DNA from 3 places in the Geobacillus sp. C56-T3 genome. Region 3 is predicted to be linked to each of the others. Evidence: riboswitches for the same ligand, from Rfam matches in the RefSeq annotation. Region 3 holds a riboswitch; each other region holds the start of a gene.

Region 1 (5,278 bases), 950 kb from region 3:
TGTCTGATGCTGATCCAAATAGGCGGTCGGTTCGTCCAATACGAGCAAGTCCGGCTTGGCCGCCATCGTACAGCAGAGCGTCAGCCATTTTTTCTGTCCGAGACTGAATTGATGGGTCGGGCGGTCCAGCCAAGATTGAAGGTGGTATTCCGCCGTAATCGCGGCAAGCGCCTCCCTCATTTTTTCTCGATCGATTCCGGCATGGACTAAGCTGATCGCCAATTCATCACGCACGAGCGGGGCGAGGATTTGGTGCTCCGGGTTTTGGAAGACGATGCCGACTTCACGCCGCCATTGCGCCCAATCGGCGCCGCGTTCGTACATGTTGCGCCCTTTCCAATACACCGCTCCTTCCTGCGCCCGCAGCAGCCCGTTCAAATGAAGAAACAACGTCGTTTTGCCGCAGCCGTTTGGCCCGATCAAGGCGCATTTTTTTCGCTCTGGAATTTCCCAATCAATCCCATTCAGCACATACCGTTCTGCTTGATAAGCGTATTTCACTCGTTCCATCCGCAGCAGCAACGTTTTCACCCTTTCCACCATGCCCACCCAAGCAGCAAAGCCATGATGATGCCGGCCGCAACATCGACAAGAGGCACATGCGCTTTTTCCCGCTGATGCGTATGCCCGGCCGACGCGACGCCTCCACGCGCCGCAAGCGAACGGCTGAACGCTTCATACGACTGCCACGTTTTCACCCACAGTTGGTACATCAGCATCCCGCCATGCCGCCAATGCGTTCCTCCGCTGCGGGCCCGCAGCGCCAGCATTAGCTCTGCGGCCGCCTGCTCGAGCAAAAAGATAAAGCGATACATAAGAAAGCAAAGTTCCACGAGCGCCGCCGGCAGCCGCATTCGCCTCAGCACCGCAATCAAGTCCGGCGCCGGCGTCGTAATGAGAAGGAAAAACAAGCACGACCAAGCGGCAAGGGAGCGAACGGCGAGCTCCGCAGCCGGCTTCAGCTGGTTACTGATCAAGGTTATTTGAAAAGGAACCGACACGGACACAACGAGCGTCAGCAGGCTGAGCCCTAAAAAAACGGAGGCAGCGAGCATCGCTTTTCCATACACCGCAAACGGCACTCGTGCGCGAGCGACAATCCAATACGCCATTCCGATGAGCACAAGCCATTGTTCGCGCCAGCCGCCCATCATGACAACGGCAAGCATAACAAACGCCACGATCAGCTTCCACTCCGCCCGCCATGCCCGCAGCCGGTTGTCATACGTCCAACGGTCAAACTCGCGAATCATGGCTGTTTTTCCGCTCCGAACGCCCTTTGTACAACCCGATGACGTAGCCGATCACGCCGGCGCCAAGCGCGGCTTGCAGCGAGAACAAAAGCGTTTCGACTTCGCCGCCTGGAGGGGTGAAGATCGACTCAAACCAAGGACGATAGTGCGGGTTGAGCGTTTGAATAGCTTTTTCTGCTTGATCGTCCGTTCCGCCGAATTCCGATCCGCGCGCCCACCAAAGCGGAATGATGACAAGCAAAGCAGCCAACAACACGAGCAAGCCATTTTTCTTCATCCCATTATGCCTCCTTTTCCTTTTGAAACAGCGGAGAAGCTTGATAGGAGGAAAGCCAGTTCCAGACGATCACCGTTATGATGCCTTCCGTCACCGCCAACGGCACTTGAGTAATGGCAAAAATGCCGGCGAATTTCAAAAACGAAGCGATGACTCCCCCATCAGGAGACGGAAACGCCAAGGCAAGCTGCAGGGACGTCATCACATATGTGGCCAAGTCAGACAAACAAGCGGCAAGAAACAAAGCCGCTCGATTGGATACCGCCCCTTTTCGGCACAGTTGATACACTCCGTACGCGACGAACGGGCCGACGATCGCCATCGACATGGCATTGGCCCCAAGCGTCGTCAACCCTCCGTGGGCAAGAAGCAGCGCTTGAAAGAGAAGAACGACTGTACCGATCACCACCATCACCCACGGTCCAAACAAAACCGAGCCGAAGCCGATCCCGGTCGGATGCGAGCTGCTGCCGGTGACGGATGGAATTTTCAGCGCCGACAATACAAACGTAAACGCACCAGCTAACGCCATCAGAAGCTTATGTTCGGGGTGCTGCTTCAGCGTATGCACAAGCCGCCGCAATCCGAACACAAAGAACGGCAAAAACAGCAGCCACCAAAACAGCGCCCATTTGACAGGCAAAAATCCTTCCATAATGTGCATGGCATACGCTTCATTTTCATTCGTCAACCAAAAATAAGCAGTGAATAAAGCCGCCATTCCGCTCCATCGAACCGCTCTCTTCATTTATCCCTTCACTCCTTTCACGCCATGTTCGGTTTTTCGTTTTCCGCTTGGCGCCTCCCGTTCGCCGGCTGGCGTCAACACCAATTCGTCTTCATATTCATACGTCGCCCATTTCAAAAGAGGCAGCCCCTCATCCAAATGAGCGCGCACAACCTCCTTCGCCCGCTCCGGCGTCATCTGTCGATACCAGACGCCTTGCGGATAGACGATCATCACACACGCGTCTTGACAGCGTCCGTTGCAGCGCGTCCTTGTTGTATGGACAGCATCGTCAAGCCCGAGGCGGGCGATCTCCTCGCGCACCGCCATTGTCACGTCATCCCCGCCATGGCGGAGGCACGTCCCTCCGTTGCAAATGAGCACATGATGCTTCATTCCCCGCAAATCCCATGTCGCCACCGAATCCCCCCTTTTTGGCTAGAATGATAGAATTTAGACGCAGACAGACGGGCAGGTTTTCGGCAAAAGAAAAAGCACCTCTACAGCAGAGGTGCAGAAAAATGTATACGAAAGCCGTAAACGGCCCAAACAGGCCCAATGCAGCCATCATTCTCCCGCACGTCTGCCTATAGTCCCGTAGGCATCCGTCCGATCCAAACAAGGCAGGTCTCCTGACTTAGGATCATCGCTTGGCGGCGTCTTCCCGAAGCATCCTTCAGTGACTTGCTGCCGCAAAGCTCCCCATCACAGTGGCGGGCACCGTGCCGGATTTTCACCGGGCTTCCCTTTTCACCCAAACCCTAAAGCAGGCTTAGGCACCTTGTTTGTTTCTCGCCTATTGATCTTGTCATGGAACAAGCATCCGTTTTCATCGTAGTACAACTTGACGGCGGCCGTCAACCGTTTTTTGCCGACAAATCTTCGCGGGCGACGACAACACCGTCGGCATCGGCGTACACGTATGCCCCCGGCTCCCAGCGGACGCCGCCAAACTCGAGCGCAACGTCGCGTGAGCCTTTTCCCTCTTTTTTGCTTTCGAGCGGGCGCTCCATTTCAACCAGAACGATACATCTCCAACTTGTCTAGGTCTAAGACAAATCCAGCGTCCAGCAATATGTCCAGTCCTAACAAACCGTTAATCCCCTCATAGTCCATCCCGCTAAAATCAATCTCATACTCTCTTAGTTGGAAAGAATCTAACTGAATACAGTCTAATTTTTTTGTAAACGCGTACTCTTTCCCACCGATTCCATAATAAGCCACAATACGATCGCCCGGCTCTACCCGCAAATGAATATCCTCTACTGCATTTTGAGAAATCACTGTTTTCGCCGCACCAGTATCAATCACCATATTATGAATCAACTTAGACCTTCCTTGATAAACGATTTCGATCGATGTAAACAGCAATCCTTCACGATATTCAATCTGCATAATGAAATTTCCCTCTCAGGCCAATCGCTTTCCGAACTTTTAAAACAATTTCCTTGTGGCTCGTGTGATAAACAAGCTGATTCCCTTTTGATTGCAACAACTCTCGAGTTGCATCCTCATTCGAAACAGTTCCAATAACATCCACTTCTTCAATAATTTCTTGGTCCTCCTGTAAGTAGGACTTCAATGCCTGTACTTTCACAAACTGGTTTGGATACAACGAACGCACTTCCTGCCATTTCATCTCTATCACCTCAACTTGTTCTTTGTATCCGTTATATCACCGTCCAAACATCGAAACGCCTTCGTAAAATATGACAACCATCAATCGCTTTTTAGACGCACATTTTCACGAGCAACGACAACGCCGTCGGCATCGGCGTACACGTATGCGCCCGGTTCCCAGCGGACGCCGCCGAACTCAAGCACAACGTCGCGGGCGCCTTTTCCCTCTTTTTTGCTTTTCACTGGGCATGTGCCGATCGCCATGACCCCAAGCGGCATGCGGCCGATTTCCGCCGAATCGCGGATGCAGCCGTGGATGATGACGCCGGCAAGCCCCCGGTCGCAGGCGATTTGCGCCAACCGGTCGCCTAATAGCGCGACGCGGCGCGAGCCTTTTCCATCGACCACGAGCACCGTCCCCGGCGGCACCGTCTCGAGCGCTTCGCGGACAAGAACGTTGTCCTCAAACACGTCGACCGTCGCGATCGGCCCAAAAAACATCCGTTTTCCGCCGTACGATTGAAACGGCAACTCGCATACTTGCAACTCGTCTAAAAATTGATCGCATAAATCGGCTGTTTTCATTGTCGCTCTCCCCTTTCATGTTTTGCATTCGCCGTCATTCGCCAAAATCCTTCTGCCTCAGCAGTTTTTTGTCGACGATCTTTCATTCGAACGACTGACACGAACGCGACGATGTGAACCAAACCATTGTGTGGCTGTTAATCGCTTCGATGTATTCTACCGCCCGCATTGAAACCATAAAAAACGGCCCCGCGCCGATATATGGCGGAGACCGTTTTCACCGGCCCAAAGCCCCTCCGGTTTGACCAGACGTTCAGCTGGGCTAGCTGGATTCGAACCAGCGCATCACGGAGTCAAAGTCCGTTGCCTTACCGCTTGGCTATAGCCCAACGTTTTGTTGTCGTTTACAGTATGCGGCATGATGGTGCACGTTATGCATCAAACTGAATATCCCTTTGTTTGATGTGCGACACTATCGGTACAAACATCCTTTCCCTGCTATATCCCCTCGTTTTCTCTCGCACTTGTTTTTCCGATATGATACTGGAAGGGGAGAGATGTATATGCGCCCGATCACGGTTTTTCGCTTCTATCTTTGCGCATTGTTTTGGTTATCGCTGCCGATCGTCTCAGCGGCCGTGGCTTCCTGTCAGCCATCCAGCCAGCCGAAAACCGCCGTCATCGCCCACCGCGGCGCGTCCGGACACGCGCCGGAGCATACGCTCGCGTCCTACCGCCTCGCCGCCCGCATGCAGGCGGACTATATCGAAGTCGATGTGCGCGCAGCCAAAGACGGGAAGCTCGTTGCCCTGCATGATGCGACGCTCGCCCGGACGACAAATGCCGAAACGGTCTACCCGCGCCGTGCTCCGTGGC
Region 2 (5,278 bases), 1.5 Mb from region 3:
CAGCGCATCCAACAGCAAAGCCAACGTCATTGCCAGCAAATGCGTCATCGCCGCCCCCTCCGCCGCTTGTAGCGGTCAAGCGCCTCGATCGTCGCTTCATACACGAGCCGACCGATCGCGCGCCCGAGTTCCGTCGCCGTTCCGGCATAGGCAAACGTCCGCCCGGTTTGCGTCGCCGCCACGGCGAGCGAATCGGTCGACGTGCCGGTGGCAAGCGTCCTTGTTTCCGGGTCGCAAACGGAACGATCGGCGAGCGCTTTTACCTTCGCTTCCGTCGCCGTCATCATCGCCTGGACAAACGCCGCTTCCGTCAGCACTCCGTCAATGACAATCACCATATTGATCGTTCCCGGCCTTGCCGCAAGCGGCTTATGCTGCCACGCCCGAGCGGCATCAACCGCATTGCCGACGCCAGCGGTTGCCATGACCGCCACCGAAAACGCTTCCCCTTCTTTCTGAAGCCAAACGGCATCACGGACATCAACCGCCGTCATCATGCCGATCGTTCGTTCCGGCGAAAACCCGTGCTGCTCCAAATAGCGGCGCATGTCTCCTTCCGCATCGCCGCAATCGTAATCCAACCCGACTTGGCGGTTGACAAAATGGGTCGCCCATTGAAACCCAGCGCCGATCAATGCCGAGGACAGGACGCGAAGCGGCTGGCAGGAGGCCAGAACAGCGGCGTCATCAAGAAAGGACAAACGCAGCCCGCCGGCCGACGATTCTTCTTGTTTCCCTTTCGGCACGAACGAAAACATCGGCTTTGCCGCCGCCGGATGAGCCAGACGCACAATCGGCGCGGCAAACACTTCCTCAAGCAGCGCCGGCGTCATCACATCTGTCGGCGTTCCAAGCGCCGCTGTTTTTCCTTCTTTTAACACAAGCACCCGGTCGCAATATAAGCTAGCGACGTTCATATCGTGAAAGACGGCGACGACCGTCAAATCGCGGGAGCGGGCAGCTTCCGCGAGCCGGTCCAAAAGCCGGACTTGGCCGCTCACATCCATATGGTTCGTCGGCTCATCCAGCAAGAGCAGCTGCGGCTTTTGGGCAAGCGCCCGCGCCAAATAGGCGCGCTGCCGCTCGCCGCCGCTTAGCCGCTCAAGCGGCTCATCGATTTTGTCAGCCAAGCCGACCGCACGAAGCGCTTCTTGAACCGCCGCTTCATCCTCTTTCGTCCACGTCGGAAACAAGCCGCGCTGATGGGCGTAGCGGCCGAGCGCCACCGTTTCTCTCACCGTATAGCCGGCCGCCGCCTCCGCTGTCTGCGGCAGGACGGCGGCAAACCGCGCCCATTGCTTCGCAGACAGCGCCAAAAGCGGCTGGCCATGAATCTTGATCTCACCGCTGGCAAGCGGAAGCTCTTTGCAAATGAGTTTCAGCAGCGTCGTTTTTCCGCTGCCGTTCGGCCCGACGATGCCAAAAAGCTCCCCTTTTTCCACGGAAAACGTCACACGATCAAGCACTTGCTTTGGTCCATACCGATGCGATACGGCCCGCACCTCGAGCATCATCATCCCATCTTTCGCTTCATTTTTCGGAAAAACAAGACGGCAAATAGCGGGGCGCCGATCAGCGCGGTGATGACGCCGATCGGCAGTTCGCGCGGTTCGATGATCGTCCGCGCCGCCACATCGGCAAGCACAAGAAACGCCCCGCCATACAAGAGCGACAGCGGCAGCAGCACCCGGTAGTTTGGCCCGCACACAAGCCGAACCATATGCGGAACAACGAGCCCAACAAAACCGATCGTCCCGGACACCGACACCGCCGCGCCGGTGAGCAGCGCCGCCGCCGTCAAAATGATGACTTTTCGGCGCGTAACATCAACGCCGACATGAAGCGCCGCCGCCTCGCCAAAAGCAAACGCGTTCAACTCGCGGCCGTTGGCGAGAAGCACCGCCGCGCCGATGAGAAAAAACGGCAACAAAAGCCCGCTGTATTTCCAGCCGCGCATCGCGACGCTTCCCATCAGCCATGAGATGATTTGCCGCAATTCTTCCCCGGTCAAAGCGATCATCAGTGAAATGAACGCGCTGAAAAACGCGCCGAAGATAATGCCGGCTAAAATGATCGTCTCAACCGACAGCTGCGGCTCAACCGCGCGAGTGAACGCCAAAACGGCGACAAGCGTCGCCATGCCGCATAAAATGCTCACGATCGGCAGCGTGAACGTGCCAAAGAGCGGCCATTGCCAGCCGAGAAAGATGACGAGCACCGCCCCGACCGAGGCGCCGGACGAGACGCCGAGCGTGTACGGATCGGCGAGCGCATTTTTCAGCAACCCTTGGAACGCCGCGCCAGCCAGTGCCAATGACGCCCCGACCAAAAAAGCGAGCACGACGCGCGGCAAGCGGATCGCCATCACGATCGGCACCCAATCGGCCGGAATGTCAGACGGAAGCGGCATACCAAACCATTCGGACGCAAGAATGCGAACAATAGAAGAAAAGGGAATCGACAGCGATCCTGTCGATATCCCTACGAGCAACGATAACATGGCCGCCGTGACGGCCAATATATACATCCACGTTTTACTTGAACACATCCGGGTAAATGGCTTTGGCAAGTTCCTCGACCCCTTCGACAAGGCGCGGACCCGGGCGGCTTACTAAGTCGGTGTTGACGTCATACACCCGCTTGTTTTTCACCGCCGGCACGTCTTTCCAAGCGGCGCGCGCAAACACTTGCTTCGCTCCGCCGTATGTCGTGATGATAACGTCCGGCTTATAGGCTACGGCTTTTTCTTCCGTCACCATCGGCCAGCCTTCCAAGCTGCCGGCGACGTTTTTCGCTGAAATCACTTGAAGCATCTCATCCATAAACGTCCCTTTGCCGGCCGTATACAGCTGCGGCGGCGGCGACACTTCAATCCAGACGTTCGCTTGTTTGTCCGCCGGGATTTGTTTCGCTTTTTCTTGAATTTGCGCAAGCTTCTCTTTCATATCCTTAATCACTTGCTTCGCTTTGTCTGTCGTCCCGGTCGCTTTGCCGATCAATTCGATGGACGCATACACATCGTCGAACGACTTCGCGTCATTCACGACAAGCACGGTGATGCCGGCGTCTTTCAATTGCTTGAGGCCATCGCGCGAGTTATGGGCGCTTGACGCGTGGGCCAAGACAAGATCCGGTTTGAGCGAAATGATTTTCTCGACGTTGAATTCCATGCCGCCGATTTTCGTTTTCGTTTTGACGTCTTCCGGATAATTGTCAAAATCGCTGACGCCGACGATCTTATCGCCCAACCCCAACGCATAGGCGATTTCCGTATTGCTTGGGATGAGCGAGACGATCTTTTTCGGTTCCGCTTTGATCGTGACATCCTCGCCAAGCCCGTCTTTCACCGTCACCGGAAACGCCGCTTGTTCCGTTTTCGGTTCTTCTTTTTTCGCAGGCTCGGTGCTGCCATTCGCCCCGCCGCAGCCGACGAGCACGGCGGCCAAAAGGAAGAACACCGCCACCACCGCCGGCCATGTCCAACGTTTCATCCGTCATTCCCCCTTCAGTGATGTATGTACAATAAAAAACGCCCATTCCGCCTAAATCTGGGAATGAGCGCGAAACAGACCGCCAATGGGCACAACAATGCCCTGTACGACTGTTTCCGCGTCTCACCCCCCGAAGATTCGGAAACTGCGGCAAGCAAGGCAGGTCTACTGGCTCATGCTTCATCCTACTCTGAAGCCTTCCCGTACGGAAAACAGCGCAAGCCATCTGTCCGTACAGTGGCGATTTCATTTCGTCCGCATTGACAGTTGCGGGGACAGCTCCGGATTCCCACCGGATTCCCTATTAAGCCTTTTCGGCACCTTGCTGCGAGTTGATGAATTTGTCGGATATGGACATTTTTATAATAATGCAGCGTTTAGCATTTGACAACTATGAATTTACAGCAGGTTGGAGGGAAGTCGTCACCTTCCCACTCTTGCAGACAATCGAGATGGATTCATAACCCATGTTTCATACGGAACAGAGCATTCCCTTTTCATCGCATCGAGCACCCGCGATTTCAAATGCGGCCATGTCACATATTCATCAATATTCGACTCATCGATCAACACAAACTTCGCCTTTTGAATTTCCTCAGGCTGGGGAGAAACGTTTCCTTTCACATATGTCGCTTTAAATACAATGTTTATGATATTTTTAGTTTCATTGTAATACACGCCGCTGACCCCGATGAGACGGATGTCAACGCCAGTCTCTTCATACACCTCGCGATGAACGGCCCGATCGAGCGGCTCGCCTGGTTCAACTTGTCCGCCCGGCATTTCCCACGTATCGGAGCGGTCATAGCTTTTAACAAGCAAAACCTCTCCCGTGTCATTCGTAATATAGGCTGAAACGGTGATAATGGCTTGTTGGTGTTTATCCATCAAGCTCTCCTCCTACATCGCGGAATGATCCTAGCCCTCTCCTGCAGAAAAAAAGCAGCTGCCCCATCTATACTGCCATCTTGAAAAAAATAAGGAAAGATACCTCGCCTCTGGCACGGCGTCTTTCCCCGATACAACCTTCATCTCGTCACTGTTGAATATATTTGTCAAACACAAAGCCGAAATCCTTCACCGTATAGTTCTTTTTCGCTTCCGTCAGCCAGCGAAAAGCGTATTCATTCACGGCCTGAAAATCCGCCGACACATTGGCGCCGTCGCCGCGCATGTTGGCAAACACCTTCGTTGCCAGTTCCAGACTCCGCTCCGCATAGTTGAACTTCGTTTCGTTTTCAAGGCAAATCTCCGCGATCGCCAGCAGCGATTTATACAAATCTTTCAATTCCTCAATATGCTTTTTATGCACATCAATGGAGTAGGAATGCGGTCCAATTTTAAATTTAATTTCCGCATCCAAATCGACCGTCCCGGCCGTTTCGAGCGATACGTCGGAAATCGGATGCTTGTAGTAATCGTAGCGGCGCAGCGTCCGTTTTTTGCTCGCGGCGCTCGTGCCGTCCAGATGAATGAGCGCACGGTTTGTGAAGCAATATTCATCGGATTTCGATTTAATAAGGAAATAGATTTTTTCCCCATCCTCGTGCATCACATAATCATCGGCATCCACTTTGTCGTAGTCTTTCGGCTGAATAACCGAGCCGATGTCGCTTAGCCCAAGCACATCGGCGGCGACTTTTCCAAACATGCTCATGTTCCTCCGGCTCCTTCCACGTTTTATCGGCGCCCACCTATTGGCGGATGAACGGCGTTTTGCCTTAACAAGGCGCCGTACCCTCATTCTGTAATACGTCGCGATCGAAAAAATGTTTCATCGTCGGCAA
Region 3 (5,278 bases):
TGGGTTTGATTTTTAATATTCATTGGAGAAGCGGGGATGCTCATCGCGGACATCCCCAGTGGTTATGCGCGGCGCATATAGACACGAACGGTGATCGGAGCAAAGATCGCAACAATGGCTGCCGCGCCGAGCAAGGAGAGGACGAAATCGGTGCCTATCGTTCCGTGATTCGTCAACTCGCGGACGGCCGCGATCATATGGGAAATGGGATTGACTTTGGCAATCCATTGTAGCCAATCGGGCATCGTCTTGACCGGCACGAACGCATTCGATACAAACATCAGTGGGAACAACGCCAGCATGGAGATTCCCTGTACAGCGGCCGCATGACGGGCAATGACGCCGAAGAAGGCAAAGATCCAGCTGACGGCCCACGCGCATCCAATGGCGAAAACGCCCGCAAGCGCCACACTGGCGATCCCTCCTTCCGGACGGTAGCCGATAAGAAATCCCATGACAAACGTCAGGGTGGTGGCGATGACATAGCGGACTACATCGGCTAATAACGCCCCAGCCAACGGAGCGATGCGGGCGATCGGCAGCGATTTAAAGCGGTCGAACACGCCTTTATCCATATCATCGCGAAGTTGAACTCCTGAAGTGACGGAAGCCCCGATCAACGTTTGGATGAGAATGCCGGGAATGATCATGGGCAAGTAGTTATGAACATTCCCCGCGATGGCTCCACCAAAGATGTAGGTAAACATCAAGGTGAAGATAATCGGCTGAAAAGTGACGTCAAATAATTGTTCGGGTGTGCGCCGCACCTTCAACAAACCACGATAGGCCATCGTCAGCGAATTTCGTACAGCTTGGGAAACGCTTGTACGGTTTTTCTGTTGGCGTTTGACCTCCAATTGAGGAGACACTGGTTTCATCTCATCGCTTCCTCCCTTACATCATTGGATTCATCTGCACGTTTTTCCACTCCATGGCCGGTAATGGTCAGAAAGACCTCATCGAGGGTTGGTTTTTGCACACTTAACTCGGTTAAGTGGATGCCCTCTTGACGCAAAGCGACAAGCAGGTCCGTCACATGGTCTGGATCGGCCATCGGCGCCGTGATGTTCCCGGTTTCTAAGGATACCGTCGGCCGAACATGGAGAACGCGCTCAATGATGCGCTTGGCCGTTTCGATCTCTCCAGGATGTTGCAGCTTGACTTGCAATGACGATTGACCGATGGACGCCTTGAGTTCATCGGGTGTCCCTTCAGCGACGACTCGGCCGTGATCAATTACGGCGATGCGGTCTGCCAATTCGTCCGCTTCTTGTAAATATTGGGTTGTCAGCAGCACCGTTGTTCCCATATTCACCAAGCGCCGGATCGTTTCCCACATTTGATTGCGCGTGCGCGGGTCGAGTCCGGTGGTCGGTTCGTCAAGAAAAATGAGCGGCGGCTGGGCAATGAGGCTGGCGGCGAGATCCAGACGCCGGCGCATACCGCCAGAGAAATGTTTCAATGGGCGCTTGGCTGCTTCTGTCAAACCAAATTCCTCCAATAATTCGCTTGTTTTTCGCCTTGCTTCTGTTCGGCTCAGTCCCAGAAGCCTAGAAAAGATCATTAGATTCTCTGTTGCGCTGAGCGTTTCGTCAACAGAGGCGTATTGACCGGTGACACCAATCAATTGCCGGACGACTTGCGGTTGTTTGACGACGTCGTACCCAAAAATTTGGGCGGAACCGGCGTCCGGGCGCAATAACGTCGCTAACATTCGGATTGTCGTTGTCTTGCCGGCTCCATTGGGGCCCAGCACACCATAGATGGTGCCCGCGCGCACACGCAAATTGAGACCGTCCACGGCCCGGTGGTCGCCAAAGGTTTTCACCAATTCGTGTGTTTCCACTGCCCACTCTTGATGGGCGGGTGAGATTTGGGGTCTGTATCCCATTTTGTGTCCCCCTCCTTCGTATGATTCTCGTACATGGTGAATCGTAGCATGCTTTTATGAACAGAATGTGAACAACGGAATGATTTTTTGAGGAAGAGAAAATTTGATTCGCCCACTCTTGCAATTCTCCCGGTTTTGGTATATGCTTGTTCCATCAGGATGATCATCTACTATATATTGTTTTGTTCTATTTTTTAAACAACTATATATCGTTGCGCCAAGCAATGGTGTCCATCAGGACTTAATAGGGAATCCGGTGTGAATCCGGAACTGCCCCCGCAACTGTATGTGCGGACGAAATGGGATGGCCACTGGCGGCAAGAGCCATTCGGCGCGCCGCTGGGAAGGCCCCAAAGTAGGACGATGCACGAGTCAGGAGACCTGCCTTGCTTGGAACGTTTCATGTTCTTCGGGGTGTGAGAAGATGAAACGATAGGGGAAAAGAAAAAGGGTTTCGTATGCCTTTTTTCCGTCTGTCGTTTCATCCGCTCGCCTGCCCGAGCGGATTTTTTATTGAAGGAGTGGGGAAACGAATGACCGCATTGACGAAAATGATCATCATCGATGACCAAGGGAAGCCGGTTTCTTTTTCACGTGAAGAGTTTGCGTCGCTGATTGGGCAAGCCGCCGCTGGATTCGGCCGTCTGTCGCTTGATGAATACGTCGAGCGTGTTTGGCAGCTTCTCAGTCGAAAGGAGTCCGTCACGGTAGAACAGCTGCACCAAACGGCTATTTTGGAAGGACTTTCTTACATTGATGAAGATGAGCCGGACTGGACATTTGTGTGCGCCCGGCTGTATTTGCGGCAATTGTACCGTGAAGCGGCGCGGCAGCGTGGGTATGACGAGCGCGAGCGGTATGGCGATTTCTACTCGCTGCTTGTTGCGCTGACAGAACAAGGGGTGTACAGCCCGTTCTTGCTTGAACGTTATACGAAAGAAGAAATTGATGCCATCGGTGCGTTTCTTGATCCGGAGAAGGACAAGCTGTTTACGTACATCGGGCTGCGCACGCTCGCTGACCGGTATTTGGCCCGCGATTATGAGCGGCGGCTGTATGAATTGCCGCAGGAGCGGTTTTTGGTCATCGCCATGACGCTAATGGCGAATGAACCACCTAAGCGGCGCCTTGAGCTCGTGAAGGAAGCGTATTGGGCGTTAAGCAACTTATACATGACCGTGGCGACGCCGACGCTTGCCAATGCCGGGAAGTCATACGGCCAGCTGTCGAGCTGCTTTGTCGACACGGTCGATGACAGCTTGCAAGGGATTTATGACAGCAACACCGACATCGCCAATTTGTCGAAATCGGGCGGCGGCATCGGCGTCTATTTAGGCAAAATCCGTTCGCGCGGCAGCGACATCAAAGGGTTTAAAGGGGTCTCCTCCGGCGTCATCCCGTGGATGAAGCAGTTGAACAATACAGCGGTGAGCGTCGATCAGTTGGGACAGCGAAAAGGGGCCATTTCCGTCTATTTGGATGTATGGCATAAAGACATTTTTGCGTTTCTCGATGCGCGGCTCAACAACGGTGACGAACGGCTGCGGACGCATGATTTGTTCACCGGCGTTTGCATCCCTGATTTGTTCATGGAGCAAGTCGAACAGCGCGGCGACTGGTATTTGTTTGATCCGCATGAAGTGCGGAAGGTGATGGGGTTTAGCTTGGAAGATTTTTATGATGAGGAAAAAGGGTGCGGGAGTTTCCGCGAGAAATACTGGCAATGCGTCAACGAACCAAGGCTGTCGAAAGAAAAAGTGCCGGCGATCGAAGTGATGAAAAGCATCATGCGCAGCCAGCTCGAGTCGGGGACGCCGTTTATGTTTTACCGCGATGAAGTGAACCGGCAAAATCCGAATCGCCATCTCGGGATGATCTACTGCAGCAACCTTTGCACGGAAATCGCGCAAAACCAAAGCCCAACGGTGATGAAGCGGCAATATGTAAAAGACGGGATGATCATCATCGAAAAAATACCAGGCGATTTTGTCGTCTGCAATTTATCGTCGATCAACTTGGCGCGGGCGGTGACCGATGGGGTTTTGGCGCGGCTCATCCCGATTCAAATGCGGATGCTCGATAATGTCATTGATTTAAACAATATTCCGGTGCTGCAGGCCGGCCTGACGAACGAAAAATACCGCGCTGTCGGGCTTGGAACCTTTGGCTGGCATCATCTTTTGGCGTTAAAAGGCATTCGCTGGGAGTCGGAGGAAGCGGTCCGCTATGCCGACGAGCTGTATGAAACGATCGCGTATTTGGCGATTCAAGCGAGCATGGAGCTCGCCAAAGAGAAAGGGAGCTACCCGGCGTTTCCGGGGTCGGACTGGCAGACGGGCGCTTATTTTGAGCGGCGCGGCTACGAAAGCCACGGTGAACTCGATTGGGATCGGCTGAAGCAAGATGTGGCCCGCTACGGGATGCGCAACGGCTATATCATGGCCATCGCCCCGAACGCATCGACGTCGATCATCGCTGGCAGCACGGCGAGCATTGATCCCATTTTCTTAAAAGTATACGCCGAGGAAAAGAAAGATTATAAGATTCCCGTTACGGTGCCGGATTTAAACGAACAGACGACATGGTATTACAAATCGGCGTACCATATCGACCAACGTTGGAGCATCAAGCAAAACGCCGCCCGCCAGCGCCATATCGACCAAGCCATCTCCTTTAACTTCTACGTCATGAACACGATTAAGGCAAAAGAGTTGCTCGATTTGCATTTGACGGCGTGGAAGTCGGGGTTGAAAACGACGTATTACGTGCGTTCGACATCGGGGACGATCGAAGAGTGCGATTCTTGCGCGAGCTGACCAAGGGGCGCAACAAACGCCTTTGGTCGGGCTTTCCCTTCCTTGTGCGGGAGGGGCGTCCGCGGTTGGTCGCGCATCACGATACTTGAAAGAGAAAGGAAGGAATCGACACAATGACGATCAGCTTAGTCAAACGGCCGATTATGGATCCAGAGGCGCCGAACCGTTCGACGGGCATCATCAACGGCCGCTGCTCGAATGTGTTGAACTGGGACGATATCGCCTACCCATGGGCGTATGCGAAATATAAGCGAATGCTCGCCAACTTTTGGACGCCGTTTGAAATCAATATGTCGCAAGATGTGAAGCAGTTTCCGCAGCTGACCGACCGCGAGCAGGATGCGTTTTTGAAAATCATCGGACTCTTGGCGCTGCTTGACAGCATCCAAACCGACTACGCTGGGCGCGTCGCTGATTACATTACGGACCCGAGCATCAATGCGCTCATGATCATGCTCGCCCAGCAGGAAGTCATTCACAACCATTCCTATTCGTACGTGCTCTCGAGCCTTGTGCCGAAAGCGAAGCAAGATGAAGTATTCGACTTTTGGCGGAACGAACCGACGCTGCG

The links. A riboswitch is a leader RNA that binds a small molecule or an ion and turns the genes downstream of it on or off. The one in region 3 is predicted to bind cobalamin.
Region 1: another riboswitch for cobalamin. It lies ahead of GC56T3_RS09120 (ferredoxin); the one in region 3 lies ahead of GC56T3_RS13755 (ribonucleoside-diphosphate reductase subunit alpha).
Region 2: another riboswitch for cobalamin. It lies ahead of GC56T3_RS06585 (ABC transporter substrate-binding protein); the one in region 3 lies ahead of GC56T3_RS13755 (ribonucleoside-diphosphate reductase subunit alpha).

What each region holds. Positions count from the first base shown of each region.
Region 1 is NC_014206.1:1,838,323-1,843,600, reverse strand. It holds gene GC56T3_RS09140 (energy-coupling factor ABC transporter ATP-binding protein) at 1-531, opposite strand, end outside; gene GC56T3_RS09135 (energy-coupling factor transporter transmembrane protein EcfT) at 528-1,253, opposite strand; gene GC56T3_RS09130 (energy-coupling factor ABC transporter substrate-binding protein) at 1,237-1,530, opposite strand; gene GC56T3_RS09125 (energy-coupling factor ABC transporter permease) at 1,535-2,278, opposite strand; gene GC56T3_RS09120 (ferredoxin) at 2,279-2,677, opposite strand; cobalamin riboswitch at 2,862-3,056, opposite strand; partial or broken gene GC56T3_RS09115 (S-adenosylmethionine--2-demethylmenaquinone methyltransferase) at 3,115-3,261, opposite strand; gene GC56T3_RS09110 (retropepsin-like aspartic protease) at 3,272-3,652, opposite strand; gene GC56T3_RS09105 (hypothetical protein) at 3,642-3,896, opposite strand; gene rraA (ribonuclease E activity regulator RraA) at 3,977-4,462, opposite strand; tRNA gene GC56T3_RS09095 (tRNA-Gln) at 4,720-4,791, opposite strand; gene GC56T3_RS09090 (glycerophosphodiester phosphodiesterase family protein) at 4,966-5,278, shown strand, end outside.
Region 2 is NC_014206.1:1,295,525-1,300,802, reverse strand. It holds gene cbiB (adenosylcobinamide-phosphate synthase CbiB) at 1-48, opposite strand, end outside; gene GC56T3_RS06595 (adenosylcobinamide amidohydrolase) at 45-1,517, opposite strand; gene GC56T3_RS06590 (iron ABC transporter permease) at 1,514-2,548, opposite strand; gene GC56T3_RS06585 (ABC transporter substrate-binding protein) at 2,535-3,491, opposite strand; cobalamin riboswitch at 3,632-3,831, opposite strand; gene GC56T3_RS06580 (NUDIX hydrolase) at 3,915-4,382, opposite strand; gene GC56T3_RS06575 (PH domain-containing protein) at 4,528-5,142, opposite strand.
Region 3 is NC_014206.1:2,787,335-2,792,612, reverse strand. It holds gene GC56T3_RS13765 (ABC transporter permease) at 63-878, opposite strand; gene GC56T3_RS13760 (ATP-binding cassette domain-containing protein) at 875-1,891, opposite strand; cobalamin riboswitch at 2,100-2,295, shown strand; gene GC56T3_RS13755 (ribonucleoside-diphosphate reductase subunit alpha) at 2,350-4,707, shown strand; gene GC56T3_RS13750 (ribonucleotide-diphosphate reductase subunit beta) at 4,821-5,278, shown strand, end outside.